Regions from separate parts of the Shewanella sp. NKUCC06_TVS genome, predicted to be linked through region 2. Evidence: predicted binding sites of a transcription regulator. Region 2 holds the regulator's gene; the other holds the start of a gene.
The links. Region 2 encodes MetJ, which represses methionine synthesis genes. Its sites were predicted from a motif close to TAGACGTCTAGACGTCTA; they were not measured.
Positions count from the first base shown of each region.

Region 1: the regulator MetJ is predicted to act here: its motif matches at 2,478-2,495, upstream of serA (phosphoglycerate dehydrogenase).

Region 1 is NZ_JAHKQX010000027.1:23,275-38,624, forward strand. Features, by position in the region: gene ygfZ (tRNA-modifying protein YgfZ) at 43-1,005, opposite strand; gene serA (phosphoglycerate dehydrogenase) at 1,160-2,389, opposite strand; gene KO531_RS21550 (DUF2238 domain-containing protein) at 2,544-3,152, shown strand; gene KO531_RS21555 (LuxR C-terminal-related transcriptional regulator) at 3,547-4,212, shown strand; gene KO531_RS21560 (curlin) at 4,387-5,892, opposite strand; gene KO531_RS21565 (curlin) at 5,907-6,326, opposite strand; gene KO531_RS21570 (DUF4124 domain-containing protein) at 6,880-7,407, opposite strand; gene panC (pantoate--beta-alanine ligase) at 7,797-8,642, opposite strand; gene panB (3-methyl-2-oxobutanoate hydroxymethyltransferase) at 8,667-9,464, opposite strand; gene folK (2-amino-4-hydroxy-6-hydroxymethyldihydropteridine diphosphokinase) at 9,521-10,009, opposite strand; gene KO531_RS21590 (polynucleotide adenylyltransferase PcnB) at 10,009-11,550, opposite strand; gene gluQRS (tRNA glutamyl-Q(34) synthetase GluQRS) at 11,570-12,484, opposite strand; gene dksA (RNA polymerase-binding protein DksA) at 12,654-13,097, opposite strand; gene sfsA (DNA/RNA nuclease SfsA) at 13,261-13,965, opposite strand; gene pepB (aminopeptidase PepB) at 14,154-15,350, shown strand, end outside.
Region 2 is NZ_JAHKQX010000004.1:193,933-209,282, forward strand. Features, by position in the region: gene KO531_RS06225 (methyl-accepting chemotaxis protein) at 1-813, shown strand, start outside; gene metF (methylenetetrahydrofolate reductase) at 870-1,757, opposite strand; gene KO531_RS06235 (bifunctional aspartate kinase/homoserine dehydrogenase II) at 1,975-4,368, opposite strand; gene metB (cystathionine gamma-synthase) at 4,380-5,543, opposite strand; gene metJ (met regulon transcriptional regulator MetJ) at 5,756-6,070, shown strand; gene KO531_RS06250 (sulfite exporter TauE/SafE family protein) at 6,205-6,948, shown strand; gene nrfD (NrfD/PsrC family molybdoenzyme membrane anchor subunit) at 7,055-8,002, opposite strand; gene KO531_RS06260 (4Fe-4S dicluster domain-containing protein) at 8,005-8,571, opposite strand; gene phsA (thiosulfate reductase PhsA) at 8,584-10,866, opposite strand; gene KO531_RS06270 (pentapeptide repeat-containing protein) at 11,297-11,959, opposite strand; gene KO531_RS06275 (SRPBCC family protein) at 12,065-12,547, opposite strand; gene KO531_RS06280 (hypothetical protein) at 12,795-13,223, shown strand; gene KO531_RS06285 (phosphoribosylaminoimidazolesuccinocarboxamide synthase) at 13,210-14,313, shown strand; gene KO531_RS06290 (hypothetical protein) at 15,092-15,350, shown strand, end outside.

The sequences.
Region 1 (15,350 bases), on a different contig from region 2:
TTCTGCTTCAATATTTTATACTCATCATATTAAATCAAAGCATTACGCTTCATCTAATGAGTAGGGCAGGGCTTGGATCGTTAAATGTGATTGTTCATCGTCGGCAAAACGCAGCTGAGTATCATTAGGCGTGTCATTAGGAAGTACGGCGGTTAACAAGACTTGATTGCCACGCTGTACAAACTCAATGATTTGACCGCCACGGCGAAAACTGTCTTCCATCGCGATTTCGAGGCCTGATGCTAGGGTGATTTGAAGACTAGTGTGGCCGCGCAAAATATACAGGGCGCGTTTATTACCACCGCGATATTTCATTCGCGCTATGGTTTCTTGTCCCATGTAACAGCCCTTATTGAAGCTGATACCGTTAACCGCTTGTAGATTACACATCTGCGGTACGTACTGGCTGGCATGGCTGGCGGCAAGGTTGGGGTAACCTGCTGCAATCTCTAACGCTTGCCATGCACTGGCGTCAAATACACTCAGTTCCGATTGCGCAACTAAAGCCGCTGCGGCATCTGGTGTTAATACTAAAATAAAACGTTCAGCGTCTTTTAAAATCGCACCATTTTCAATGAGTGTGAGCTCTTGCTGAATGTCACCAAAATGTTTGTTCACGAATTGGCTTGCCTGTTCACCGGCAACGCCGAGCAGAGTCCACTCAGCGGATGCATTGCTTAAGGTGGCTTTACTAAACACGGCATATTTTTGTAACTGGGGTAAATCGACTTCGATGGCATCCTTTGGCATCAACATAAAGAGTGCATCTTGAATGGCAAAGGTTCTGAAACTGGCCAGCATTTTACCTTTAGGATCGCAATGCGCGCCCCAGCGCCATTGATCCGTGGCTAATGAGCTGATATCTGTGGTCACTTGGCCATGGATAAAACTGCGGCCTTGTTCTCCAACGACTTTGATGAGGCCTAAATGAGATAAGTTGGCAAGCATAAGTGGAGGCAAGGTAGCGTCCAGATCCCAATGGGGCGTAGAAACTGAAATAGTCATAGCGAGATCCTGAAAATGAAGACGATGTGAGAGGCTAGATTGTAACGGAATTCCAGTTGGCTCAAAAGCATAAGGCGCACATATCTGTGAATGATCTGTGCGCCTTATTATGTGTGCTTTAGTCGATAGGCTTAAAGCGAGTGGAGTTTAAAGTTTAAAACAGCACGCGGGTACGCAATGTACCTTCAATGGCTTTAAGTTCAACTAAGGCTTCTTCCGCTTGAGTTGTGTCGACTTCCATCACGACATAACCAATTTCTGCGGTGGTCTGCAAATATTGGGCGGCGATGTTGATGCCTTTTTCCGAGAAGGCTTGGTTGATCTTGATCAACACGCCCGGACGGTTTTGGTGAATATGCAGCAAGCGCGAGGTGCCTTTATGCGTTGGTAATGACACTTCAGGGAAGTTAACCGCAGAAACGGTTGAGCCGTTGTCTGAGTATTTAGCGAGCTTACCCGCGACTTCAATACCAATGTTTTCTTGGGCTTCTGCAGTACTCCCACCCACATGCGGTGTCAGCAATACGTTATCAAGACCTCGAAGTGGGCTGATAAATTCATCGTCATTCGATTGTGGCTCAACCGGGAACACATCAATCGCCGCGCCAGCGAGGTGACGCTCTTTCAAGGCGACCGTTAAGGCCTCGATATCGACTACAGTACCGCGTGATGCGTTGATAAAGATGCTGCCCTTTTTCATTGCTGCAAACTCGGCAGCGCCTATCATGTCTTTTGTTTGTGGAGTTTCAGGGACATGTAAGCTTACTACATCAGCTTGTGCTAATAGGAGTTCCAACGAATGGACTTGTTGTGCGTTACCTAGTGGCAGTTTGTCTTCGATATCGAAGAACACGACGCGCATACCTAAGGTTTCCGCCAGAATGCCAAGCTGAGTACCAATATGGCCGTAACCAATCACACCTAAGGTTTTACCACGCACTTCATAGCTGCCCGCTGCGGTTTTCATCCAGCCGCCACGGTGAGCGATAGCGTTGCGTTCAGGGATACCCCGCATCAACATAATGATCTCGCCAATCACGAGTTCTGCAACACTGCGCGTGTTTGAGAAGGGTGCGTTAAATACTGGGATACCAAGGGATTCGGCGGTGGCAAGGTCAACTTGGTTGGTTCCAATACAGAAACATCCAATCGCGATTAACTTCTCGGCACGTTTCAGCACCTCAGCAGTTAATTGGGTACGCGAACGAAGTCCCACAAAATGCGCATCTTTAATGGACTCAAGTAAGGCTTCATCGCTTAAGGAAGCTTTGTGGTATTCGATATTGGTGTATCCCGCACGTTCAAATACATCGACCGCAGATTGGTGGACGCCTTCCAACAGCAGGATCTTGATCTTATCCTTGTCCAGCGAATGTTTCGCCATGATATGGGTACCCTCTAATTAATAGAAATGTTTCTTATGATATGCTCACAACCTTCACCCACCAAAGTAGCACTTTTTTTACTCAGTGTGGAGGGCTAGATGGCTAAAGTTAATATTCTAAATTTAGAACAATATCGCATAAGAGGAAGAAACATTGAATAACAAAATCGCATGGTGCGGTATTTACCTCTCAGTTTTGGTGTGGTCGGCGATAAAACCCGCAGATCCTTTTACATGGTGGCTCGAAGCCTTACCTGCATTGATTGCTGTACCGATTTTATTCTTTACTCGTAAACGTTTTCCACTAACACCTTTAGTATATTTTCTCGTCTTAATACACTGCTGTGTGTTGTTTGTCGGCGCTCATTATACTTACGCTGAAGTGCCATTATTCGACACGATTGCCGATTGGATGGGTTCAGAACGTAATAATTACGATAAAGTGGGTCATTTTGCGCAAGGTTTTATCCCAGCCATGCTCGCCCGTGAAATTATGTTGCGTAATCAAGCTGTTAAACCTGGGGCTTGGTGTGCGTTTCTTGCCACTTGTTTTGTACTCGCTTTTTCGGCGTTTTATGAACTGATCGAATGGTGGGTTGCCGTGGCAACTGGCGAAGGGGCTGAAGCCTTTTTAGGGACTCAAGGCTATGTATGGGATACCCAATCTGACATGTTTCTTGCCCTCATTGGTGCAATTGTCGCGTTAGCTTTACTGTCTCGTTTTCAAGATAAACAAATCGCGAGACTCAAGCAGAGGATTTAGCGGCTAAAAGTGGGTGATGCTCTCTGTTCGAGTTGTAAGACTTTCTTCCCTGAAATGTATGGTGTGAGTGTGGTGACATTGAGTTGTCATACTTTAGTGTTGTTATTGTGTTTTCTTTGTGTTGCAACTTTGGATTGATAACGTCATAGTTGGAAAGTATTAGGTGCTGGGCGTTGGCCAAGTAAAACGGTATTTTTGACTGTTATTCCATTTTATTGTGGTGAGTTAGTCGAACCTACTAGCATTAAACAGGGAATAGTACATTTGGGTGATGTTTTTCAATCGTTAACTAGTCAGAATCAACTAGGTTAATGGAATGTTGAAAAATCTAACTAAAAAGACGAGTCAAACATACCATTTTGCAATAGAGAATACTTTTCAGGGAGGAGAGTCATTGAGCACAATTAATGAATTGGTTTTTTTACACCAAATGGCCGCGCCATGTCATTTAGCGTTACTCGCTGAATCCATAGGTTTGAAAACGCGTATAGTAAAGCATGCGGCTGAACTGGATTTAGACAAGAGTCGCCGTAGTTTTTATCTGATCACCCAAAAAGGTTCAGCATTAGATAACAAAGGGATACCTCTGTTAGCTTCGCGATTAGTGTCACATTTTCCTGTGGCGCTGTATCAAGTTGAGCGAGACTCCTTAGACCAAGAATCTGCAATGTTACTCGGCATTCGAGGTATTTTATTTGCCGATCAACGTATGGATCTGATGTTAACGGGTTTACGTAAAATGGTGGCAGAGGAACTTTGGTACGATAGAACTTTGCTAAGCAAAATGTTCCGCCGTGTCGTACAAAAGTTAGAAGGTAATAATGAGATGCCCTCTGATACTGTGGCTATGCTGCAGATGCTGACATCCCGTGAACGCACTATCATTCAATTCGTATCGAGTGGTGCGAGGAATAAAGAAATCGCTCATAGGTTATGTATCAGCGAACATACAGTGAAGGCGCATATTTCTTCTATTTTCCGCAAGACCCAGTCTCGTAATCGGGTTGAGCTTTTACGTTGGGCGCAAACCTATCAAACTCACTTTGAGCTGTGCAGTTAGTCAGTTAAAGATATTGGTCGTTAGCTTATCGCTTTGAGTGGTTAATGTTAATGATTGCTGGCATATCAACATAGAAAAGCGGGAATGTTTATTTAAACATTCCCGCTTTTTGTTTAACACCCTTTTTATAAACCACCACTAAAGAGTTTAGCTGTGGTGGTTTAACAGTATTGACTAGTATTGCACTACAGTGGCAACGTTCATATTGCCTGATTGGTTCACGTTGATGCTGTTGTTAGTGCCTGCTTGAGAACCTAACACTAAGTTGTCATTACCCGTTTGAGTGATTGACAGGCTGTTATTGTCACCGCGAACACCAAATGAATTTGACGCAAATGAAGTGTCGTTATCGCCGCCTACCCAGTTACCGTTACCTGATTGAGTAATTTGCGCGGTGTTTTCATCACCTTCAATAATCAGGTCAATAACGTTAAGATCGCCACTTTGAAGTGCGCTGACATCGGCATTGTTGTTGCCAGCAACAGAAATCAATGTTTCGTTCTCAGCGCCATCTTGCTCAACATCAACTTCGTTATCGCTACCCACGGCATCTACATAAGCAAAGTTCTCATCACCTTCTTGGCTAACTTCAATACTGTTATCTTCACCATCAGCGAAGGCAATGATTTCGTTGTTATCGCCTTTAGAAGATAAATCGAAGTCGTTATCTGTGCCGTATGCACCAAAGGTCGCGAAGTTCGCATCGCCTTTTTGTTTCAAGTCAACATCGTTGCTATCGCCCCATACTTGGAACTCCGCACCGTTGACATCGCCTTTTTGAGTGATAGTAATATCGTTATCATCACCTTGGATATCGGCCACTAAAGTATCACCGATAGTGTTGCCGCTGCCATTTTGGGTAATATCGACACTGTTGTCATCACCCGTAGTCATCGCAAGATAAGCCGTGTTGCCGTTACCTTTTTGATCCATTGAAATATCGTTTTTGCTGCCCGCCAGTGCGTAAACGAAGCCTACATGGTTATCACCCTTTTGGACCATGTCTACTTTGTTGTTGTCGCCTGCAATACCCTTAGCCGCGCCAAAGTTGTTGTTACCCGCTTGATTAACAGAAACGTCGTTGTTGTTACCCACGTTAGCGGTTAAGTCGAGAGCGATTAAACCTGCTTGGTTGTTGTCACCGATTTGTGTGATTTTACCGTCGTTGTTGCTGCCTTCAACGCGAAAAACTGCAAAGTTTGCGTCGCCTTCTTGCTCAACAAACACGCTGTTTTCAGCGCCAGTGATTTCAACTTGGCTTTCGTTGACTTCGCCTAATTGGTTAACGAATACCGTGTTATCGTTGCCAGTAACATCGCTACTGCTTTGGTTAAAGAAACCATCTTGCGACACATTTACATTGTTGTTGTCACCTACAACATTTGCACTTGCCACATGCCAGTCAACTTGTTGCGTTATTTGGACCTTGTTATCATCACCCGTTGAATTAATAGCCGCTTCATGCCACACACCGTCTTGGATGACAGTTGCGGTTTGATCTGTACCTGTTTGCACAACCGCAGCAGCGTTAAGGCCACCCGTTTGTGAGACTAAAGTGTCTTGGGCTTGGCCTGACTGTACTACGCTAATTTCACTCACTGTACTGGCAGCAAAAGCTTGACCGCTTAAACCTGTTGCAATGGCCAAAGCAATAAGTGATTTTTTAGCTTGTGATTTCATGTGACGCTCCCTGTTTAATATTGAGTTATTGAGATTGCAGCACCATCCGCAATCTGTTGAATCGAAAAGTTGCCGCTTCCTAGTTGGTTCAGTTGCACGAGATTGTCATTGCCAATTTGTGTCACTGAAGCCGTATTTTGACTGCCGACTTGCAGTAGTTGGACTTCATTGTTTGAACCAATCTGTGTGATTAGCGCATCGTTATCATTGCCCACTTGTGTTACATCGGCCTTGTTATCGCTGCCTGACTGGAACAGTAATCCTTGGTTGGCAGTGCCTTGTTGAACCAGCTCGATAAGGTTATCGCGACCGGAACGTTCCAGTAATGCCTGAAGGGTTACGGGTAACTCGTTGACATTCAGCTCTTGTGCTGAAGTCATACAACTACAGAGCAAGATCAGCGGCACCAAAAAGCGTATAGAGGTATTTGGCACGGGTGACTCCTTGCATCAAATATCTTGGGCTGCTTAAAGCAACTTGCATCCCAAATTCAGACCTGAAGATACGAGTCCCGTTAATATGTCGCAATTGGCCAAACGGGTATTTATTCTAGAAAGGATTAACAGAAGGTAAATGATAGCTGTATTTATATCGTGTTGATTAAATAGATTTTATATGTTTATTGACGTGTTTTTATTTAAGGGGTCTAGCCTAGTTGTCCTAGTAGTTAAGTCGTATTTGTTGTGAAGAGAGTATTTGATTTTTAAACAATGTAATAACAAGTGAAGGGAAATACATCGACTATCGCGTTTGCATTTTCTTGATAAAAAAGCACGCGTTTGTGCCAGCGAGAAACTGCTGAGGAGTTTAATTAACTGTAGCAACCTATGTCATTTACCCTGTTTGTAACAACAGGCTTCTTGTCCTTGCAGTAATGAATCCTAGGTTAAACAAAGGGACATTGCTGTGAGCGGAAGATTAACCATTATTATGATTAAATTCCTTAATGAGGTAGAGAGAAGATTAATACTACTGTTTTATGCGAGATCAGTGCTTTTCTGGTTTTTTTAACTCTTCATGGAATGCTTCGGTACTGATTTGGCTTTTACGGTCTTCCAGTTGTTGCATCGCACTGTTATTACTCACAGTTAACGCATTGAAGCGAGTATTGATATCGTCCATTTCGTTAATGTATTCAGGATCGGTTTTCTCTTTATTTTGCCAATAACGTTTACGTTCTAATTTCTGCAATTCACTGGCGCGCAGAATTTCAAAATAGCTATTTTCCTGCTTAAGACGATATATCTCGCCGTCGAGTAACTGCAATAATTTTTCTTTAGAAATGGTTCGACTATTCAGTAGAGTGTGTAAGGGATCGACAGGAATGTCTCTTTTATCAGAGTCTACTTCAGTCGTTATCCCTAACTGGTATTCGATTTTATGTTGGCTAAATTCCTGCGGGCAAGCGGTTTGGCTAAAGACAATTTTGTCATCTTTACGGCATTTATAAATGGTATTTGCCTGTATTGCAGTGGGCAAAATAACACAAATTAGGGTGAGTATCAGTCTTGCCATGAGGCCACAAATCCTTTGTACACTTGCATAGCTATTATGATTTAATTGTTTGATTAAGCATGATAAATAGTGATTATGACGTTTATATTATTATGCCTTTTTAACCGTTTATTGTTAGGTCGACGGGCTGTTAAGCCCAATAAATTAAAGGATTAGCCATGCATCATTAGAAGGTCAAATTCACTCGTCAATGTCTGCCGCTAATCATTTACCTTAAATTAACATCTGCATCATACTATGGCGTAAATTTAGGGATAAAACCAGTTTTTTGACGCTTCAAATTTTTGGCGCTTGGATTGATTCTAAAGAAGAAAATAGCTTCTGGTCGGTCATTAGGTAAATAAAAAGGAGCGACTGCTCCTTTTTATTTATTGATAACGCTTAAGAGATTAGCGATCGAACCTTAAGTTGTCGATAAGTCGCGCTTTACCTATATAGGCGGCGGCCAAAATGACTAAGGTTTGGTCTTGGCTCTGCGCTTTCTCAAGCGTGTGGGCATGACGAATTTCCAGATAATCCGGCGTAAAGCCCGCCGCCACTAAACTGATTTTCGCTTGCTCGGTGACAGCATCAACACTCTGACCTTGTTTGATCCCTGCAGCCATAGCATCTATCGCCTGTTTTAATGCTGGTGCAGCGGCTTTTTCTGCGGCGGTGAGATAACCATTGCGCGAACTCATGGCTAAACCTGAGTCCTCACGTATGGTATCAACACCGATAATCTCAATCGGTAATGACAAGTCTTCAACCATAGTTTCAATGACTAATAGCTGTTGATAGTCTTTATTGCCAAAGAGTGCCACATCGGGCTGTACTATGTTGAATAGTTTACAGACGATTGTCGCAACGCCTCGAAAATGCCCCGGACGGCTAGCGCCGCAGAGCAGATCTGAAATACCTGGCACTTCAACATAGGTTTGTTGCGCTAAGCCCTTGGGATACATCACGGCTGGCGTTGGGGTAAACAGCAACTCAGCGCCAGCAGCCGTGAGGGCTTCACTGTCGGCGGCGAGTGTGCGTGGGTAGGCATCGAGATCTTCGTTCTGGCCAAACTGCATTGGATTGACGAAAATCGATACCACCACATGATCACAACGTTTAGCCGCTTCTTTCACTAAGGTGATGTGTCCCCGATGGAGATTGCCCATGGTCGGCACGAAGGCGACAGTTTCGCCCTTGGCACGCCATGCACGCACTTGAGTGCGAATATCATCAATATGGGCGCTAGTGATCATTGAGCCTTACCTTGCATAAATCTGTTATTTGTTAAAAGTGTGTTCTTCGCCAGGAAAGGTTCCTTGGGCAACTTCGTCGATATAAGCACGTACCGCAGAACGAATTTCACCGGTTTGTTTTAGGTAGTTTTTCGAGAAACGTGGAATGTAACCACTTGAAATACCTAACACATCATGCATCACCAAGATTTGGCCATCGGTCGATGCGCCTGCGCCAATTCCAATGACTGGAATCGTTAAGGCTTGAGTGATCGCCGCAGCGAGAGGCGCAGGGATACATTCCACTACGAGTAGTTGAGCCCCTGCAGCTTCTAAAGCCTTAGCTTCGTCGAGGATGCGCTGGGCATTTTCGGCATCGCGGCCTTGCACTTTAAAACCACCAAATACATGAACCGACTGAGGCGTTAAGCCTAAGTGAGCACACACGGGAATACCGCGTTCCGTGAGCTTAGTGACGGTTTCGAGTAACCAGTGTCCGCCTTCGACTTTGACCATGTTCGCGCCAGCTTGCATTAACTCAGTGGCGTTGACCATGGCTTGTTCTGGTGTGGCGTAACTCATAAAGGGCATATCGGCGATCAGCAGGGCACGTTCGATACCGCGACGAACACAGCGAGTATGGTAAGCGATTTCTGCAGTAGCGACGGGCAGGGTATCGTCATGGCCTTGGAGAACCATTCCCAAAGAATCGCCGACCAGCAGCACATCGACACCTTCGCTATCGAACGCGCTGGCAAAACTGGCATCATAGGCTGTCAGTGCCGTGAATTTTCTACCTTCCTGTTTGTATTTCAACAGGGTTGAGCTAGTAATTTTAGACATATGGATGATCTTCAAACCAAATAGAAGTGGTGTTATAAGCTAACTGAGGACGGACTTCAATGATCAATGCCCAGTTGTTGTAACTCGGCCAACATTTTTGTATCGATAAGACTGTCGATGGCAGTGTTGCAAGGCAGAATCAGATCCGGTGCAATTGCGGCTAAAGGCACGAGCACAAAGCTGCGCGTTTTCATGCCGTAGTGGGGCACTTTGAGTCTAGGAATGTCAATGTTCTCATTACCATACAAGAGTAAATCGAGATCTAAGGTTCTCGGCCCCCAACGCTCTAGGCGGACTCGTCCTTGGGTGTTTTCAATATGCTGCAGTGCATCGAGTAAGGCTAATGGCGCAAGATCAGTATCGAAACTCGCCACCGCGTTAATATAATTGGGTTGCACGACATCGCCCATGGGCGTCGAATGGTAATAGGGAGAAACGACGAGACTATTGCCTAAGGCTAAGGCGGACAATGCCATCACGGCATTGTCCAATTGCGCCTTGGGATCTTTAAGATTTGCGCCTAATGCGACGTAGACGCGGGGCATTATTCAGCCGTTTTAACTTTAGGTGTACCACTCGCTTTAGGTGCGCTCGTCGGCGCTGAACCATCGGCATTCGGTGTACGAGGACGGCGACGACGTTGGGTGGCATTACGGTTGCGGTTTGGCGATTTACTGCCGCTACGCGCTATAGCTAAACGTTCTGTTTCATCGGCTTCGACAAATTGTTGCCACCAAGCGGCACTTTTAGCGACATTACCCGCTTCGACTTCGCCCCTGAGTAAGAGTAAATCGTATGCGGCTCTAAACTTAGGGTGTTCCATTAGTTTAAAGGCGCGAGTGCCTTGGCTACGATCAAAGCGTAACTGTAACTGCCAAATGTCTTTTGCTGGCGTACTAAAACGGCGTGGAATACTAATGGTTTGGCATTGCTGCTCCATCACATCGCCCATGGCGGCAAAGAAGGCATCATATAACGTCAGGCCACTTTCAACGGCAATATCTTCGGCGCGTTGACGCAGTGGATACCAGAGAAGCGCAGCATAGAAGAATGAAGGTGTCACCGGCTTATCTTCGTTAACTCTTTGATCTGTGCTCTTCATGATGGCTTGCACCATTTTCATGGTCGTGCCTTTAGGATCATCTTTTAGCAGAGCGGCCACTTGCGGAAACAGCGGCGCGAATAGCTTGTATTCTTGCATCAGTTCGAAGTTGGCTAAGGCTTTGCCTGCAAAGAAGAGTTTTAACACTTCTTCGTACATACGTGCTGCCGGAATATCTTTTAGCAGCGGCGCTAATTGTTTAATCGGCGCGGCTGTGACGGTTTCGATACCCATGTTGAGTTTAGTGGCGAAACGCACTGCCCTTAACATACGCACCGGATCTTCACGGTAACGGGTTTCTGGATCGCCAATTAATCTTAGGGTGCCCGCTTTGAGATCGGCCATACCGCCGCCATAGCTGCGAATCGAGTAATCGCTGATATCGTAATAGAGGGCATTGACGGTAAAGTCGCGGCGCTCGGCATCTTCATCGATTTCGCCATAGACGTTATCGCGCAGCAAACGCCCTTCGGCATTGGCTTTAGAGACTTTCTCATTACTTTCGCCATGGTGACCACGGAAGGTGGCGACTTCAATCACATCGCGACCGAAAACAATGTGCGCTAAGCGGAAACGGCGACCGACAACACGGCAATTACGGAATAATTTTTTGATTTCTTCCGGTGTTGCATTGGTCACTATGTCGAAATCTTTCGGTTCAATCCCTAAGAGTAAATCGCGTACACCGCCGCCGACTAAATAGGCTTTAAAGCCAGATTTATTCAGTCTGTATAATACCTTAAGGGCATTCTCGCTGATTTGTTTGCGCGAGATGGTATGGGCATCTCTTGGTACTAACTCTAAACTCAAAGCACCGGAACTTTGTTCAGGTGTTGTTGGTTCAATCTGAGCTGGAGTCGGAGCGGTCGTTTTAGGCGCGTCTTCAAATAGCTGTTTGCAGAATTGGCTGATACGGCGAAAAATGGGACACCTCGAAATATGATCTGTTATTTGATTAAAAATCTGGCGGCTATCATATACCAAATGCGGCCTAATGAGTATATCAGGGCTCGATCAGTATCTCAGATTGTTGCGGTATAGTGGATAATTGAAACTGATCCACGGCTTGAGCGAGCATTTGCGCCACAGAGCCATGGGTCTCAACGGGTTGTTGGCCTAAAAATGCCAGCGCCGCATTGAGGCTCGCCTGTGGATTAAGTGTATCAATTGCCTGTGCATGATTCTGTTTTGAGAGCTTAAAGCCTTTACTTATGCAGGCGAGTGGCAAGTGCAGCCATTGCGGTGCGGCTAAACCAAAACTTTGATACAAACTCAGTTGGCGACAACTGGCCTCGATTAAGTCGCAGCCTCGCACCACTTCGGTGACCCCTTGATAAGCATCGTCGAGTACCACGGCTAGTTGATAGGCGTACAGACCATCACTGCGTTTGATGATGAAATCCTCTGCGGCAAAATGGCTATCAACGCAAATATAGCCCATTAGATTGTCATCAAATTCTTGCACTTGCGCCGTGTTGACGATTCGCACCGCACCCGACCTAACAAGATTTGCAGACTGGGTTTGTGGCAATCGGTGGCAGCGGCCATCGTAGACGCCGCCCATGGCTTGAATTTGCTTGCGACTACATTGGCAGAAATAGGCTTTATCTTGGGCGAGCAGCGAGTCAATTTGCGCTTGATAAGCTGCTGTGCGCTGGCTTTGATACAGAGGCACATCATCCCACTCAAATCCATAGGCTTCTAAGGTGCGTAAGATATCATCGGCGGCGCCTTTGACTTCCCGCGGTGGGTCTATATCTTCGATGCGGATCAGCCATTTACCCTGTAGCGAGCGGGCGCGCAGATAGCTGCCAAGGGCGGCGATAAGCGAGCCAAAGTGCAAGGCACCCGAAGGCGAAGGCGCAAAGCGGCCGACATAGGGCTGGCTGGATAAATCGGAATGTAATGGCTTTGACATAACAACTAGATGGCGTTTTAAAGTCGCGACGGTAAAAGTGGATGTATTTTAGAGGGATGCTAAGAGAAAAGCGAATCGGGGTAAATTGGAGTGAGCTTGGCTTAAGCTCGTCGAGTTTACGAGTTGTTAGAAACAAATAGGCGGGGAAATCCCCGCCCAGTATGCTTGATTAACCAGCCATTTGTTTCTCTTTGATCTCTGCAAGCGTTTTACAGTCGATGCATTGATCGGCTGTTGGACGCGCTTCGAGACGGCGGATGCCGATTTCGATACCGCAAGAATCACAGAAGCCGAAATCGTCTTCTTCAATTTTTTGCAGTGTTTTTTCGATTTTTTTGATCAGCTTACGTTCTCTATCGCGAGCACGAAGTTCGAGGCTGAACTCTTCTTCTTGTGCTGCACGGTCAACAGGATCGGGAAAGTTTGCGGCTTCGTCCTGCATGTGGCTAAGAGTACGGTCGACCTCTTCACGCAACTGATTGCGCCAAGCTTCAAGAATTGTCTTGAAGTGACCCAGTTGCTTAGCGTTCATATACTCCTCACCCGGCTTTTCCTGGTAAGGATTTACACCTGCGATAGCGAGTACGCCAAGTTTTTTGGTGCCTTCAGGCATAACGCATCTCCTGTAATCATTTGCGTTTGTAGGGCGTCCTTAAGAACGGCCGCTATCTATAGCAGAATCTTCACATCGAGGCAAACTTTTCATTCTGCTTTGATTGAATTTTTTGACTATGTTCGCTAATTCAAATGAAATCAAATTTAACTCAGCCTTAACATCATACTCGTACATCGCAGGCTTGGGCTAGGTGAATCTCAGTCGGGGAGATTTTACAGCGATAGGCTAGCACTTCAACGCCGGCTAACACAGCCATTTTCAGTAACTTAGCATATTCAGGGTCGATATGTGCTGCGGGGGCAACACTGAATATTTCACTATGCTGCACCACAAATAGCAATACGGCTCGATGGCCTTGACTCACCATGTGCATCAATTCACGTAAATGTTTTTGACCGCGTAGGCTCACAGCATCGGGAAAATAACCTTTGCCATCTTCGAGCAAAGTACAACTTTTGACTTCTATATAACAGGCGGGTTTTTGAGCACCCTGTAGCAGGATATCGATGCGACTATTTTCATCACCGTATTTGACTTCACGGCTGAGGCTATCATAACCCGTGAGTTCCTTGATGATACCTTTATTGATGGCTTCTTCGGCTAAGGTGTTCGCCTGACCCGAGTGGATACCGATTAAGCCTGCATCTGGCGTGGTCATCAGTTCCCACGTATGGGCATATTTACGTTTAGGGTTATCAGAGGTAGAAAACCACACTGTTTCACCGGGATACAGGCAATTACGCATAGAACCCGTATTGGGGCAATGTAGGGTGATCTCACTGCCATCGCTTAGCTGCACATCGGCCAGAAAACGCTTATAGCGGCGCAATAAAATGCCCTGTTGTAGTGGCGGTGTAAATTCCATCGATAGACCTATCTCGGCTGTTCAAGGTCGCAAAGCCTAGCAAATTTCGCAAATGTTTACAGATTTTACCTGAGTTACTTCAGCCAATCGCTTTGCGTCATCGCCTGCTAGCAGTAAACTGCCGCCATAAAGTTTGTTCTGATTGCTGATTGATTGTTCTAAAACGAATCGAAAAATAAGGATCCCTAATGAGTGAACTAAAAGTAACTGAATTAATGAAAGTGCAATTAACCAAAGAAGCGCCGGCCGCCCACTGGGGCAAAGCTGATGTGACTTATACTGCCGACGGTGCGCAAATTCATTTAGCGGGTGGCGATGAGCTGCGTCAAATTCAAATGGCGGCCCGTAAACTGCGCAGCCAAGGCATTAGTAGCGTGGTATTGGCCGGACAGCTTTGGGATCTGAATAGCCAGTGGGTGTTTGCCCAAGGTTTCGCGACGGCAAAACCAGGTTATCAAATCCATTGGTGTGGTGATGAAGCTGTGCAAGCCGAATTGCAACGCCGACTCGATGTGGCAACCTTTGCCCGTCAACTGATCAACGATACGCCTGAAAACCTGTCGCCAGTGAAGCTTGCCCAACAAGCAGCAAAATGGTTGGCTGACGTTGGTGGCGACAAGGTGAGTTATCGGATTATCGAAGGCGAAGCGCTGCTTGAAGAACAGTGGATTGGTATCCATGCTGTGGGTCGCGGCAGTGAGCGTCCACCAGCAATGTTAGAGTTAGACTTCAACCCATTAGCCGCCGATGCACCCGTGTCTGTGGCGCTTGTGGGTAAAGGGATTACCTTTGATTCTGGCGGCTACAGCATCAAAGCTTCTGAAGGCATGTTAGGCATGAAATGCGACATGGGCGGCGCGGCGACTGTGACTGCTGCACTTGGTTTAGCGATCAAGTCTGGCCTCAACAAACGCGTTAAACTCTTCTTATGTTGTGCTGAAAACTTGATCAGCGGTCGCGCCTATAAGTTAGGTGACATTCTGACCTACAAAAATGGTGTAACAGTTGAAGTGGTGAACACAGATGCGGAAGGGCGCTTAGTGTTGGCCGATGGCCTACAAGCTGCTTCTGCTACAGGCGCACCTTTTATTATCGATGCAGCGACCCTTACAGGCGCCGCTGTGATGGCGGTGGGTTCTAACTACAACGCGATTTTCTCGCCACAGGCGGATGTGTTGCAACTGGCCCAGCAAAAAGCCACTAGCGTTGCCGAGCGCGTATGGCCGCTGCCGCTGGATCCTTGGCACAAAGAAATGTGTCCATCTGCCTATGCTGACACCGCAAACAGCCGCGCAATGAAAGGCGGTGGTGCAGGTGGTGCTTCTAATGCCGCTGGTTTCTTATGGCGTTTCGTGTCACCCGAAGCTAAATGGTTACACGTTGAT
Region 2 (15,350 bases):
CTGCTCGCCACCTCTGCTGAAGAAATGTCGAGCATTACGCGGGAAACCCAGAAGATGGCGAGTCGCCAGCACCTCGAAACCGAGCAAGTTGCCACCGCAATGAATGAAATGGCCGCAACGGTACAAGAAGTTGCCCATAACGCGACCGATGCGGCCGATGCCGCCAATCATGCCAATGACTCAACCGAACAAGGCAAATTGGTTGTACAAAAAGTGGTAACCACTATCGCCATACTGGCCGAGGAAATAGCCACAGCAGCGAGTGAAATCAATGAATTAGAGCATAATACCGCTGAAATCGATTCTGTGCTTGTGGTTATCCGTAATATTGCCGACCAAACTAATTTACTCGCACTCAATGCGGCAATTGAAGCCGCAAGGGCGGGAGAACAAGGTCGAGGATTTGCGGTCGTTGCCGATGAAGTACGCACTCTGGCGAGTCGTACTCAAGCATCTACAACGGAAATTCAGCAGATGATCGAAGCGCTTCAGCATAAAGCTAAGTCCACAGTCAATGCGATGGAAACCAGCACCCGTACCACCCAAAGCTGTGTATCCCAAGTTCACCAAGCGGGTGAAGCACTCGAAGCCATTACCCATGCGGTTTCCACCATTAGCCAGATGAATATCCAGATCGCCAGCGCTGCAAATGAGCAATGTGCGGTTTCGGCAGAAATTAATAAAAATGTTAATAACATCAATGATATTGCGACCAATGCGACAGATAGTGCGGTACAAACTGCACGCGCTGGCGATGAACTTGCCCAACTCGCAGCCCGTTTAACAACTTTATTAGCTCAATTTAGAATTTAAACAAAACAAAACGCCGCATTCTCTGCGGCGTTTTTATTAGCTTATTTTATAAGGTTTTATTTAGGACGCACGCCTAAAGTGTGGCAAATCGCGTAGGTCAATTCGGCGCGATTTAAGGTGTAGAAATGGAAATCCTTCACGCCTTCGCGGGACAGCACTTTCACCATGTCGATGGCCACGTTTGCTCCCACCAATTGGCGTGTACCCGCATCGTTTTCTAGACCGTCGAATTGCTTATGTAACCAATTCGGTAACGACACATTGGTCATGCCCGCGAAACGTTTTAGCTGGGTAAAGTTAGTCACAGGTAAAATACCCGGCACAATTTCAACGTCGATACCGGCGGCAACACAGCGATCACGAAAACGCAGGTAAGATTCCACATCGAAGAAAAACTGGGTGATGGCACGGCTAGCACCCGCATCAATCTTACGCTTAAGGTTGATCAAATCCGCCTGTGCATTGCTCGCATCGGGATGCACTTCTGGATAAGCCGCAACTGAAATATCAAAGTCAGCCACTGAGCGCAGCAAACGCACTAAATCCACCGCAAAACGGGTTGGCTTGGGGCTGCCTGCGGGCAAATCACCACGCAGTGCCACTATGTCACGAATGCCCGACTTCCAGTAATGCTTAGCCAGTTCTAACAGTTCTTCATCGCTGGCATCCACTAAGGTTAAGTGCGGCGCGGCAACGAGGTCGGTTTCCTGTTGGATACGTTCAATCACGCCGTGAGTGCGGTCGCGCACGCCTGAGTTAGCACCGTAAGTCACAGACACAAACTTAGGATTCAGCGGCTCTAAACGACGGATAGAGTTCCACAGGATCTGTTCCATTTCGGGGGTCGATGGCGGGAAAAACTCAAAAGAAACATTAATATCGCCATTAAGCTCAGACAAGCTCTGGTTCAGCGATTGTGAATGTTGTGCGTGATGAAAAGCCATGTGTATTTCCTCAACCGCCCTTGGCGCTACTCTTTGCTAGTATGAATTAGTTAAAATGGACGTTTGGACGTCTATATGTCCATATACTAGAGAAACTGAGATGTAAGTCAAGCCAAAAAATGTCCATAAACCGCATTTAATCTCGGTTAATTCGATAGATTTATTCTAGCCAATAAAAAAGGACTCGAAGGAGTCCTTTAAGAGGCTTGATACCGCGTTATTCCTGCAGCAGATCGCGACAGATCTGGGTCAGATCCGACTGCACCGCCGCCGCTGTCACTTCGCGTCCAGCGCCCGGTCCACGGATGATCAGCGGATTACCTTGGTAGAAGACACTGCGGATCACAAACACATTATCACCAGGGGTTAAGTTGGCGTAAGGGTGATGGGTATCAATCCACTGCAAACCCACTTCGGCCTTGAGCTCTAGGCCGCTGTTGTCTAAGGATGCCACATATCTGAGCACCTTATTTTGCTCCGCCGCCGCACCATACTGTTGCAGCAGATCAGCATCTAACTCGGCAATGCGGGTGAGAAATTGATCTAAGGGAATATCCGCCAAAGCGGCTGGCACGAGTGAACGCAGTTCAATATCTTCAAGCTCGATTTCAAGGCCAATTTCACGGGCCAAAATAAGCAGTTTACGCTGCATATCACGGCCGGAGAGATCGTCGCGGGGATCGGGTTCAGTAATACCTAAGCCTCTGGCTTCAATCACTAATTCTGAAAATGGCTTACTGGTATCGTATTTTTCAAATAACCAACACAGGGTGCCGGAGAAAATCCCGCCCACCGCTTCAACGCTATCACCGCTGTTACGCAGATCATTTAGCGCATGTTGGATGGGTAAACCTGCGCCACAGCTGGCGTTATAGCGCCAAAATAAGCGACGATTACCCAGTTGCTGCTTTAACTCTCGATAGAAAGGCAGTGGACCCGAGCCCGCAAGTTTATTCGCGCTCACCACATGGATGCCACGCTCGAACAATTCTGGATATTGCAGCGTCAAACTGGCGCTGGCACTGATATCTAAGGCCACCATCTCATCGCAGTTAACTTGCTCTAATTGCTCGAATAAATGTTCATACTGCCAAGGCGTTGCTTCAGTATTAAACTCTGTTTGCCACGCGGCAAGATTAATGCCAGTGGATTTAATCAAGGCTTTACTCGAACTGACTAACCCGACTAACTCAACACTAGCTTCGAGTTCATGGTCCAGTGAGGGTGAAACCGACTTAAACAGATCAATCCAAGCCTCACCGATATTACCCACACCGAGCAGCAAGACGCCAATGCGTTTACGCGGGCCAGCGCAGCGACGGTGGACTTTTTGGGTTAACAGATTCACCTGTGACTGGGGCACTAACGTCACTAAACTTAAATCGCCACTGAACAAAGGTTTAGCATCACGGCTCAGTAAACGCGCGAAGCTGCGGCGATAATGTTCGGCGTCGGCACTTACTAATGCGACTAAACCAAAATCTGTGTTGATCTGCTGCTCGCTGATCCCTAATGCTTCTGCCTCGGCATCGAGTAATCTTTGAACTTGTTTTTGATTCTCAGCGGTATAGGCAAGTTCAACCCTTTGATGGGCAGAGGTCCAATGGGCCAATGGCGTTAAACCCGCGGCGATCAATAAATCTAATAAACGGGTTAACTCACCCGTGAGTTTAAAGCCGAACAGGACAACAGCATTGAGATTAGTCACCACAGGCGCGCTCGCCGACGAACTGTGGGGCGCGATTAAGGTAAAGTCGGTGTGGGACGCATAACTTGAACGCACCGCTAAGCTCACTTCGGTATTGAATAACGGCTGCAAAGTGCGCGAATGCAATACTGGCGAGCCTAAACGCGCTAGGCGATCGGCTTCGGCAAGTGACATGCTTTTCAGTAACTTGGCATCGTTGATTTTATTAGGATCGGCGTTGAACACCCCTTCCACATCGGTCCAAATAGTCACGCGCTCGATATCGGCGAGACTAGCAATCAGGCTGGCACTAAAATCTGAACCATTACGACCAAGTAACAAGGTATCGCCACGCTCGTTAGCGCAGATAAATCCTGTGATCACTAAGCGTTCATTGGGATGCGCAGCTAATAGGGCTTGTACTTTAGCGCGGGATTCCTGTACCCGAATTTGTGGCACAGCGGCTTCATCGGCCACTAAAATTGAACAGGCATCCACATGGCTTGCTGCCACGCCAGATTCGCGCAGCAGCGCCGCCATTAAACGTGCCGACCAACGTTCGCCAAAACTCACCACATGGTTGATTTGGTATTCGTTGCGCTCATCTAAAGACAACAAGCTGATGAGTTGCGCTTTATCAGTGGCCAAACGCTCACGCAGATCTCGGGCTTGTTCATTCGACAACAACTGCTCAATCAACCCCTGTTGGTAGCTGATCAGCACTTGTAATTCTTCTTGCCATAGCTGACCCGCATCACGCAGCGCTAATAATTTATACAGGAAATTCGTGCTTTTACCCGCCGCAGAGACCACCACGAGATCATCACTATGACCGTGGGTTAACAGGATATGGGCGACTCGGCGATAACAATCGGCATCCGCTAAACTGGAGCCACCAAATTTATGTAAGTGACAACGTGCCATCTATTATTCCTCTACTGACAAGCCGCAACGGCGGCTAATCCTGCTTGAATATCTGCAACTAAATCGGCGGCATCTTCAATACCCACCGATAGACGCAATAGGGTTTCCTTAATACCTGCCTCAAAACGCGCTTGCGGCTCCATGGCTCTGTGGGTCATAGTGGCGGGCACTGCAACTAAACTTTCGACGCCACCTAAACTTTCCGCCACGCTAAATAAGCTGAGTGCACCTAAAAAGGCCACCACTTCGGCCTCGCCGCCTTTGAGCTCAAAGCTCAGCATAGCGCCAAAGCCCTGTTGTTGCTTGGCCGCAATGGCGTGACCTGGATGATCCGCAAGACCGGGGTAATAGACTTTGCTCACCACAGGGCTTTGGGTTAATACCTCAATAATACGCTGGGCATTGGCTTGATGCTCGCGAATACGCACCGCTAAGGTACGCAGGCCGCGCAGGGTCAGATAACTGTCGAAGGCTGAGCCCGTTAAGCCTAGAGTGTTCGACCACCAATGTAAGCTTTCGCCGATTTGCGCGTCTTTGGCGACCACAGCGCCGCCGACCACATCGCTGTGACCATTGATATATTTAGTGGTGGAGTGGATAACGATATCCGCGCCTAACAATAGGGGTTGTTGCAATATTGGCGATAAAAAAGTGTTATCTACCACCACCAGCGCGCCGACCCCATGGCTCGCCTTAGCAATGGCTTCGATATCTACCACACGCAATAACGGGTTCGATGGGGTTTCGAGCCACACCATCTTGGGATTCTGCGCAATAGCGGCGGCTAACGCTTGGCTGTCGGTTTGGTCGACCACAATGAGCTTAAACTGGCCTTTCTTCGCCAAGTTGGTAAATAAACGGTAGGAACCACCATAGCAATCATGGGGCACAACTAATAGGTCATCAGGGCCGAGCAAAGTGGTCACTAAGGTGATGGCCGCCATGCCAGTGCACGTCACTATGCCAGTGGCGCCCTTTTCTAATTGGGCTAATGCTTCACCTAAAATGCAGCGAGTTGGGTTGCCTGAACGACTGTAATCGAATTCGCGGGGATTTTTATGACCATCGAAGGCGTAATTAGTCGACAAATAAATCGGTGGCACAACTGCGCCATATTGAGTATCGCTTTCGATACCCTGACGCACTGCCAGTGTGGCTAATTGACGCTCTGCCATGGGTGGACTCCTAAATTCGATAGACTGATAGAGATGTCTGGACGTCTAAATGTACCTAAGCCCAACGCCATCGTCAATAGGCGTGAAGACGTTTAGACGTCTGAACATAAAGAAATCTGTTTGCAATCACAAAGAAATAGTAGCAATAATTTGACTGTTCTTTGTAAGGGTTTAAAATCTGCCCCGAATTTAGCGTTATAACAGGTGAGTCAATGACTGAATGGAATGGGGAATACATCAGCCCCTATGCTGAACATGGCAAGAAGAATGAACAAGTAAAAAAAATTACTGTGTCTATTCCGCTCAAAGTGCTTAAGGTCCTCACGGACGAACGTACTCGTCGTCAGGTCAATAATTTGCGTCACGCCACCAACAGCGAGCTGTTGTGTGAGGCATTTTTGCACGCCTACACTGGCCAGCCATTGCCCAACGATGAAGATCTGTCAAAAGATAATCCAGACAGCATTCCCGCAGAAGCCAAGTTGTTGATGGATCAAATGGGAATCGAGTGGGAAGACATGGAATAGCGACTCGTCGCTTTCAAAGTCATATCACAGTGCTCATCAATAGGGATCGTTAACGATCCCTTTTTGTTTATACCCAAGCGACTTCAAACTTTAAATTTCACCATCTTGAGTTGGTTTGGGATATAGGAAATCCTATGTTTTCTATGATAGATCCACAGACACTCGCCTTAGCCTCGCTGGTCGTGTTTCTGGGCGCCTTAACCCAAAGTCTGATTGGGTTTGGACTTGCGGTTGTCGCCAGTCCTTTGCTGTATATCGTCGATCCACAACTTGTACCTGCGCCTGTTATTGCTATGGGTTTCTCCATCGCCCTGCTGACCTTAGTGCGTGAACGCGGTCACTTAGAATTCAATGGCTTGCAATATGCGCTCCTAGGTCGCGTGCCCGGCGGTTTTATCGGCGCGAGCCTGTTGCTGTTTGCGCCTCAGCCCATACTGGGTTTATCCATCGCCGCCATTGTGACTGTCGCAGTGATCCTCAGCCTGTATAAATTCAGCCTGCCAGTGAATAAGAAAACCCTCTTCGGTGCAGGTGTGGTTTCAGGGATCTTCGGCAATATCGCCGCGATTGGTGGCCCACCGATGGCGATTTTGTTGGCAGGCAAAGATGCCTCGCAGTTTCGCGCAGCGCTGTCGGCCTTCTTCATTTTTAGCTCCATGATTGCACTGATCATTTTAGCGATCACTGGCTTATTAGAATTAAAACATCTGTGGCTGTCGTTGATGCTGCTCCCCTCAGTGATTTTAGGTTACTTAGTCGCAGGACGATTAGTGGGCCGTGTCGATAAAGAGAAGACAAAGATGGCGACGTTAGTCCTGTGCAGTATCAGCGCCTTAGTGCTAACGGTGAAGTCGGTTATCGAGTTATTACCCCAATAAGCGTCCTGCTTATACTGGCAAACCTTCTCACGATTCAAACAATAAAAAAGCACTGACATTGCCAGTGCTTTTTCTTTATCTATCAATATGTAAAGCCAGCTTACACTCAGCTTAAATAGCTTTGCCCTGCGTACACAATAAAGTGTCTTAAGGCGAGTACGCCCGTTAAGCTCGCACAAGCCACCATGATCATCGCGCCCTTAGTGTGGCGAGTCGCGGCGGGTAGCAGCATAAACAGCAATGGAATACCAAAACCTATACCGACAACGCCTATCCAGAACACGCTTGCCCATAACCCAGACGTTAACGATGCTAAGGCCGCAGCCGCCGCGCCGCCCTTGAAGTACAAGGCGCAGAACAACATGAACAGGAACAGAATTTCAATCGCCATCACAGGCAATTCTAAACCGTGCATCTTCACTAAGGTTTTGTCGTGGTTGTCCGTCTTAAACATCAGCAACGCCAGTACCGCATTTGCCGCAGCGCCCGCCGATAGACCTGACACTAAAAACAGCGCAGGCAGTACCGCAGTGTTGAGCATAGGATAAGCATTCATCGCCGAAATTAAGAAGCCAGTGTAAGCCCCTACGCCAATCGCGAGGACAAACAACAATACTTCAATCAGCTTTCGAAATGGCATAAGTAACTTAGCGATAGGTGTTAGGAAACCCAACCCCCATTTTGGTAAGTCATCCCGCAGCACAATAATGGCGTATGCAAAGGCCAAGGGAGAATACGCCAGCAGCGCCAGCACCCCGATTGCCATCACAGACTGGAAGTTATAGTGAATTAAGATCAACCAAAAGTGGAAGGGTTTGGTTAAGTCAAACACTAAACAAGCTAAACCTAAGCTAATCGCCACAGGCCCAATAATGGCTGCCGCCTTAAGAATGCTGCTTTCGGCTCCCGCGCTGAGTTCCTTATTCGCCCAGCGCAAACCAATGCCAATCAGTAAACTGCCCGCGGATAACCCCGCCATAAACAGGTAAACGGCGATGACCCAGTGCCAAGTGACAGGATCATATTGCGCCATGTCGCCCCAAGTATTGTTCATAATCAAATCCCCCCTCTTTTGGTAGGAACGCGATATACCCTAGGTTTAGTGCCCAAATGGGTTTTATCTTGGTAAGTGATTTTAGTGTTGAGCATGATGGCCACTTCACTGCTTGGATCATTGGCATCACCAAACACTAAGGCATCGGTTGGACACACAGTCACGCACGCTGGCTCTTCGCCCCGTGCTAAACGACTGTCTTTACAGAAGTTACACTTATCCGCCGCCTTGGTTTCTGGGTTCATAAAGCGCACTTTATAAGGGCACGCCGCCACACAGTACATACAGCCGACACACTTCTCGGTATGGATAGAGATAATGCCATCTTCACCCACATAGGCCGCACCCGTTGGGCACACCTTAACGCAAGGTGCATCTTCACATTGCTGGCAAGATACCCTGTGATATTTGAAATGCAGATTAGGCATCTCACCAAAGGGGCCTTCCACACGCACTTGCAGACGAGTTACGCCTTCGGGTACGCCATTTTCACTGCGACACGCCACGTTACAAGCTTGGCAGCCGATGCACTTATTCTCGTCGTGCACCATTACATATCGTTTATTCATTTAAGCCTCCGATTAGCGCTTTGCCAGCGTGACGCCCGTGGTGTGCACTGTCATGCCACACACAGGAGCAGTAACGTGTGGCAGTAAGTTACCGCAGTGGATACCTTTGCCCGTTGCTCTGACCAACTCTTTGTTTTTAGAACCAAAGCCCATGTAAGCAAACACAGTATCTTGGCGAATACCCGGCGTGACTAAGGCATGGCCTTCTTCTGTGCCAACACTGCTGGTGAGGCGGATTGGGTCGCCATTGCTGATCCCTAACTTACCCGCAGTAACAGGGTGAACCCACACAGCGTTATCCGACATCAGGTTAGCGAGCATAGGCACATTGTGGGTGGCGCCATTGGTGTGCACCGCAACTTTGCCTTGGATAAAGTACAGCTCATCTGCTTTTTTAAGATTCACTTCGCGGAACTTAATCACCCCACGGCCCGGTGCCATGGCTTCAACTTTCGCGGAAGTGAGTTCAATCTTGCCACTCGGGGTTTTAAAGGTCAGTGCACTGGCGTAAGTGCCGTCTTCATCGGCAGGTCGCGCATTGGGGTATGCCTTAATAAACTCGGCAACCATCTTAGGCTCGCACAACATAATTGGCTTACCGAAGCTCACGAAACCTTCGTCTTTGATCCGGCGCAGCAGGTCAGTGTCGCGGTTCACCTGCAGCATTTGCAGGGTTTCCATGTTTTCCCATGGATAGAACTCGCCAAGGCCCATAGCCACACCCACATCCTTAAAGATCTGCCAAGAAGGCTTAGTATCACCTAAGGTTTCAACGACCCGTTGGCGCACATAATAGGCCGGATTTTTACCTGACTTATCAGCAATTTCTTCATCACGTTCAAGATAAGTCGATTCAGGTAAAATCACGTCCGCATAGGCGGCGGTTTCGCTGATATACACATCACACACGGCGATAAAGTCGAGCTTTTTCATCGCTTCAACAACGCGTGCTCTGTCTGTCATGGTTTGCATTGGGTTAGTGCGTGACATCACCCAACCGTGTAACTGGTAAGGAACAGCGCTTAATGTGGCATCGAGAATAGTTTGGTAAACGCCGCCCGATGTCCACATCATGGCGTACTGCTCTTCCACCTGATCGATACGTTTCGCTGCTGGTTTTGGCATGTCTTTCACGCCAGGTTTTGCCAATACGGGCGCAACCGCTTCACCGGCAAGCTTGTTGTAATCACCGGGTTTCTGGCCGATATAAATCCCGCCCTTACGCTCAATATTACCAATCAAGACGTTAGCGGCGTACAGGGCGCGGCGCATCTCAAACTCTTCGGTGGTAAAGGTGGCTCTGTGACCAAAATCGACCACAGCATGGGGCGCTTTAGCGGCATATTCGCGGGCGATACGACGGATGTCTTTGGCAGGCACATCGGAGATGGTTTCAGCCCATTCTGGGGTATAGGCTTTCACTTCGGCGGCAAAGGCTTCGAAACCTTCCACATAACGCGCGACAAATGCCTTGTCGTAAAGATTATCTTCAATCAATACATGGCATAACGCCAAGGCGACGGCCACGTCGGTTCCGGGGCGAATGGCATACCATTCATCGGCTTTATCGGCCACGACGGAGAATCTTGGCTCGAACACCACCAGCTTGGCACCTTTGTCCATTTGCGCCGCCATCATGCCGCGGGTTTCGGACATATTGATGCCTTCGTACAGGTTATGGCCGAAGTTAATGATGTATTTAGAATTACTTAAATCACGTTTGACCTTAGTACCAAAAATAGCCTTAGCGGCAATTTCATAACCACCAGGGCAAGTCGACGCGTGGGTAAAGGTATTTGGACTACCAAAGGCGGTCGCAAGGTGAAACAAATGCTTTTCTTGTGAGCCAGATTTTGACGAGAATGCCACGGCTTCTGGGCCATGTTCTTTTTTGATTTTATTGAGGTTTTCAGCGATTAATTTATAAGCCTCATCCCAACTGATCTCAGCCCATTTACCTTCGCCGCGCTCACCGACCCGCTTTAACGGTTTAACGATACGCTGTGGATCGTACAATAAACTATGGCCTGCGCCGCCACGGGCACACACTTTACCGCCAAAGGATTTAGCGGCCTTGTTGCCACTAATGAAGACGTTTTTGCCCTCAATCACCCGCGCCGAAATCGGGCAGCGAGTCGAACACATTTCACAAATACTGGCAATGTCTTTGCCCATGCCCTTTAGCTGCTTATTCTCTAATGCCGCTAAGCTGCCCGGCAGCAGACTGGCCAACGCACACGTGGCGCTGCTCGCTCCTGCTCCCTTTAAAAAGGTTCGCCTATTAAGCTCAATCATGGTTACCTCCATCACGCTCATCCCACCCGTCAGTCGCCACATTGGACGCCATCGAGCAGAGGTTTGCTCACTGATTTGATTACTTTTTTAGTTATAAAGCGTTAAAACAGCGCCACCATATCTTCAAAATACACGGCATACGCTGAATACACTGCTCATCCACAGAGATTGTTATCCCGAAAGAGGTAGGTGGGTATTGTGGTAAACCACATGGGGAAGCTCGGTGTGATCTACCGCAACTAAAACCTAGGACTGACCTTGAAATACGTGAATAAGATCAATAGGTCTTAAAAAACGGACAGAAAAAGCCGCCAGATGGGACAAATGGCGGCTTCAAAAATAAACAGATATTTCAGTAAATTGCGATAATACTCGTGGGATGAGCATCACTATGCTGAGTGAAAAGCTGAGTAAAAACCTACCACAATCCTTAATCCATTAATTCTATATCGAGGCAGTTGAGCAGCCGAATCGCTTCGTCACGGCTAAACTTAGCGCCTTTGATTTTATTGTTAAAAATGTCGATATCGTAATTGGAAGCCTCGCTGAAATCCGCCTCCAATAATTGAGTACGGCCAAACAGACTATGACTAAAATCCGTGTAGGTGAAATTGGCTTGATTAAAACTGCCCTCGCGAAAATCCACATCGTGGGCCTTGCACTCTTCGATGATAATTTCATCGAGGGACAAGCCTAAAAATGAGCAGTCGTTTAGAATGCATTGCTTAAAGGAAAAAGGCGCGGCAAAGGATAAACGCGACCACGCGGCGCGGGTCCAATCGATACCGACTAACTTACACTCTTCAAACTCGACCCCGCTGAACTGGCACTGGGGCACTTTCACTAAGCTCAAGTTGCAGCGTACAAAGCGACAATCGATAAACTTACATTTACGAAAAACGCTCTCGCTAAAATGGCAGTCTTGAAAGCAGCAATCCTCGAACTCGATGCCCTGTAGCTCTTGGGCTAATTCCGACAAGCCATTAAACTGTTTTGATAAAAAACTATTGCCCTGCAAAACCGCGCTTTGCGCGAGTTGGGATGGCGCAAGCACTGATTGTTTAAGTACAGGCACTTCTTTCTGTGACGACATAACACCTCTAATCCTGCCCAATCCCCAACCATATGATAATGCAGGGCAATTGGGCTAGGTACTGCTTATTGTTTACTCTCAGATACGAGGCTTGAGACTCAACGGCTAAATGCTAGCGACGAGTTCCTCAAGCTGATCGGTCGCCTTAGACCAACCCTGATGAAACCCCATATCCTCATGATTCTGCCTATCTTCGCTATTCCAATGCTGCACCCGCGCAGTGTACTTGGTCTTACCGTCCACAAGTTCAAACGTGATGGTTGCCGTCATAAAAGCTTTATCGGACAGCACCCAAGCCTCGGTAAAGGCATCGGTAAATACGATTCGCTCATTCTCAACCACCTCAAGATACACGCCGCGGTTAGGAAAATCTTGCCCCTCAGGGCTGCGCATCACAATCACGTTAGTGCCGCCGGCACGCACATCTAAGCTCGCGCTAGCCACAGTCCACGGCCTTGGCGTAAACCAAATTTTGAGGAGCTCTGGCTCGGTCCACGCGCGGAACAGCTTTTCTGGCGGCGCATCGATAATCCGCTCTAATACTAGCTCTCGTTGATTATCATTATGTACATGCTGACTTGTGCTCATATTCCCTCCATTGGATATTTGGCTTGATGGTCTTGTCGGCTGCAGCTACATCATAAGCTCGCACATCAGTGCGCTAAAATACAGCCCTTCAACATTAGCTCGTCCGCAGAACACCAGCCCTCCATCATGCTCAGCACTGAGTGTTAGCGCGTAATACCCTTGCAAATCCTTACGCCCGCTAGATTCAAGCCACAGAACTATATAAAGAGCAGTGTAAAGGGCTGTGTAAAGATCTGTGCAAAGAGCGATGCAAATAGCCGTGGCAAATTTTGTCAAAAAAGGTAGAATGTCGCCACTTTTTCGCGGCAGTCTAGAACAAGGTTCTCTCGGATTAATGGTTAGCATTTTCGAGCAAAATGGCACGGGCCCAGCCCGCTTTCGCAGACCACTTTCACTGTGGTGCCAACCTTGCCCTGCGTTTGTTCCCTCCCTTGCATTATCTCCACCCAACACAATTCAAACACCGCCCGAAAATACCCCTTTTGCTGTTCAAGATTTAACATCAAATCCCGCAAACTGGCTGAGCGCTTTACGCCCTAAGCCAAGCGCGAATAATAAAGCGGTTGCAATAAATCTGGCTGTTGCTAACGCCATAGTTCATCTGCAAACCGACACTTATAAAAACCTTATCCCTACACTCTCTATCCTAAGGAATACTCGTCATGAGTCTTGCTGATTCCGTATTAGCCGTAAATAACGATTTGCCAATCCGCACCGACAGCCCAGTCCACAGCGGCAAGGTTCGCAGCGTTTACTGGCTAACCGATGCCGACAGCCGCCGTTTAATCAAAACCAAGGGTTATAACGTCCCCGAAGATACCCCGCTCGCCATCATGGTGATCAGCGACCGTATCTCGGCCTTCGACTGTATCTTCCACGGTGAAGGCGGTTTAAAAGGCATTCCCGGTAAAGGCGCGGCATTAAACGCGATTTCTAACCACTGGTTTAAACTGTTCGCCGAAAACGGCCTAGCCGACAGCCATATTTTGGATATCCCGCACCCGTTCGTATGGATAGTCCAAAAAGCTCGCCCTATTAAGGTCGAAGCTATTTGCCGCCAGTACATCACAGGCTCAATGTGGCGCGCCTACTCTAAGGGCGAGCGCGTATTCTGTGGTATCACACTGCCTGAAGGCTTAGAGAAAGATCAAAAACTGCCTGAGTTACTGATCACCCCTTCAACCAAAGGCATTTTAACCGGCATCCCAGGTGTGCCAGCCCAAGATGACGTGAACATCAGCCGCAGCGATATCCAAGCCAACTACCAAGCCTTTGGCTTTGAAAAGTTAGAAGATATCGACCTGTACGAGAAGCTGTTAAAAGATGGCTTTAAAGTGATTTCAAAAGCACTGGCCGACATTGATCAAGTGTTTGTCGACACTAAGTTTGAGTTCGGTTATGTGACCGATAAAGATGGCAATTCAAAACTGATTTACATGGATGAAGTTGGCACTCCAGACTCATCACGTATTTGGGACGGCGCAGCCTACCGCGATGGCAAGATTTTGGAAAACTCCAAAGAGGGTTTCCGCCAGTTCCTGCTAAATCATTTCCCTGATCCTGATGTGCTGCTCAACAAAGACAGAATGCCAGAGCGTGAAGCCCTCGCCCGCGACAATGACCTGCCACTTGAGGCCATGATGCAAGTGTCACGCACTTACACCGGCGTTGCCGAGAAGGTGACTGGCGCTCCAATCCCGCTGCCAGCGAATCCAAAGGCAGATATCATCAAGATACTCAAAGATGAGTATGATCTGATTGTGTAATAGAGAGTTGTAATCAAATCTGAGGTTTTGGGTGGTTTACCCATAACTGAATAGTAGAAAAGGCGCTTAGGCGCCTTTTTGTTTAAGTCATTCAAAAACTTAACCAATACATCGCTGATGATTAAGCACTGTCATTCCAGTGACACGCCATGAACTCATCCATGAGGGCTCGACGACGGCATCCATGCCGTCAACGGTCACTTACATGCCAATGCTTAATTCAACCAACTCTTCAGTAATCTGTATGCCTTTTCACAAGCATACACTTTACAAATTTAACAATGGGCGGCTCGTTAAATTTTTTAGTGTTATCTGCGATTTACTAAAAAAATATGCATGTTCCATCTTTATTCTGTACCTACGAAAGCTAGCCGGACATCTATGTCGAACTCACGCAATTTGCTCCAACGCCCTGCGGCAACTTCGCAGTGATTGATGGATTCCTGTAGCCTCAGCACAGGCAGCAATCCAAAAAAATTGAAAGAGCTATGCTGTCCAATCTATTTACCCTAACGCAATAAAGTGAAACATTACTCTAAAGCATATTTTTTGTTCAGAAAACAATATTGGTATTATGGTCGAACTTTCAAATTCAATGCCCACCAGATACCAATTAAATGGTAGTACAGTTAATTGTATTTTTTGCTTTTTTGCTTTTTTGTAGTAATATCCATAGCAACTGGTTATTAAATTTAACTCAATAATCGTATAATAATTTCAGCTGGATATATTGACTTTTATTATTTCGAAGTATCAATTGGATGTGAAATGGAATTGTATGTCTAAAAATAAGAAAGTTTGCGTGGTTTTAGGTAATGGATTTACAATTGACTTTATAAACTTTGTCTCTAAATCATCATTAAACATATGGAACAACATTGATGTCAGCAATCTTTTTTCACATGGAGGTTATTTAAAATGGCCATCTAATAAGAATCCTGGGTTCCTATCAAAAAAGTATACTCCTCACTTATGGGAATTAGGTGCACGCCCTTATCTAAGTAAAGATGAAACCATTCAGTTAATAGAGAAAATTG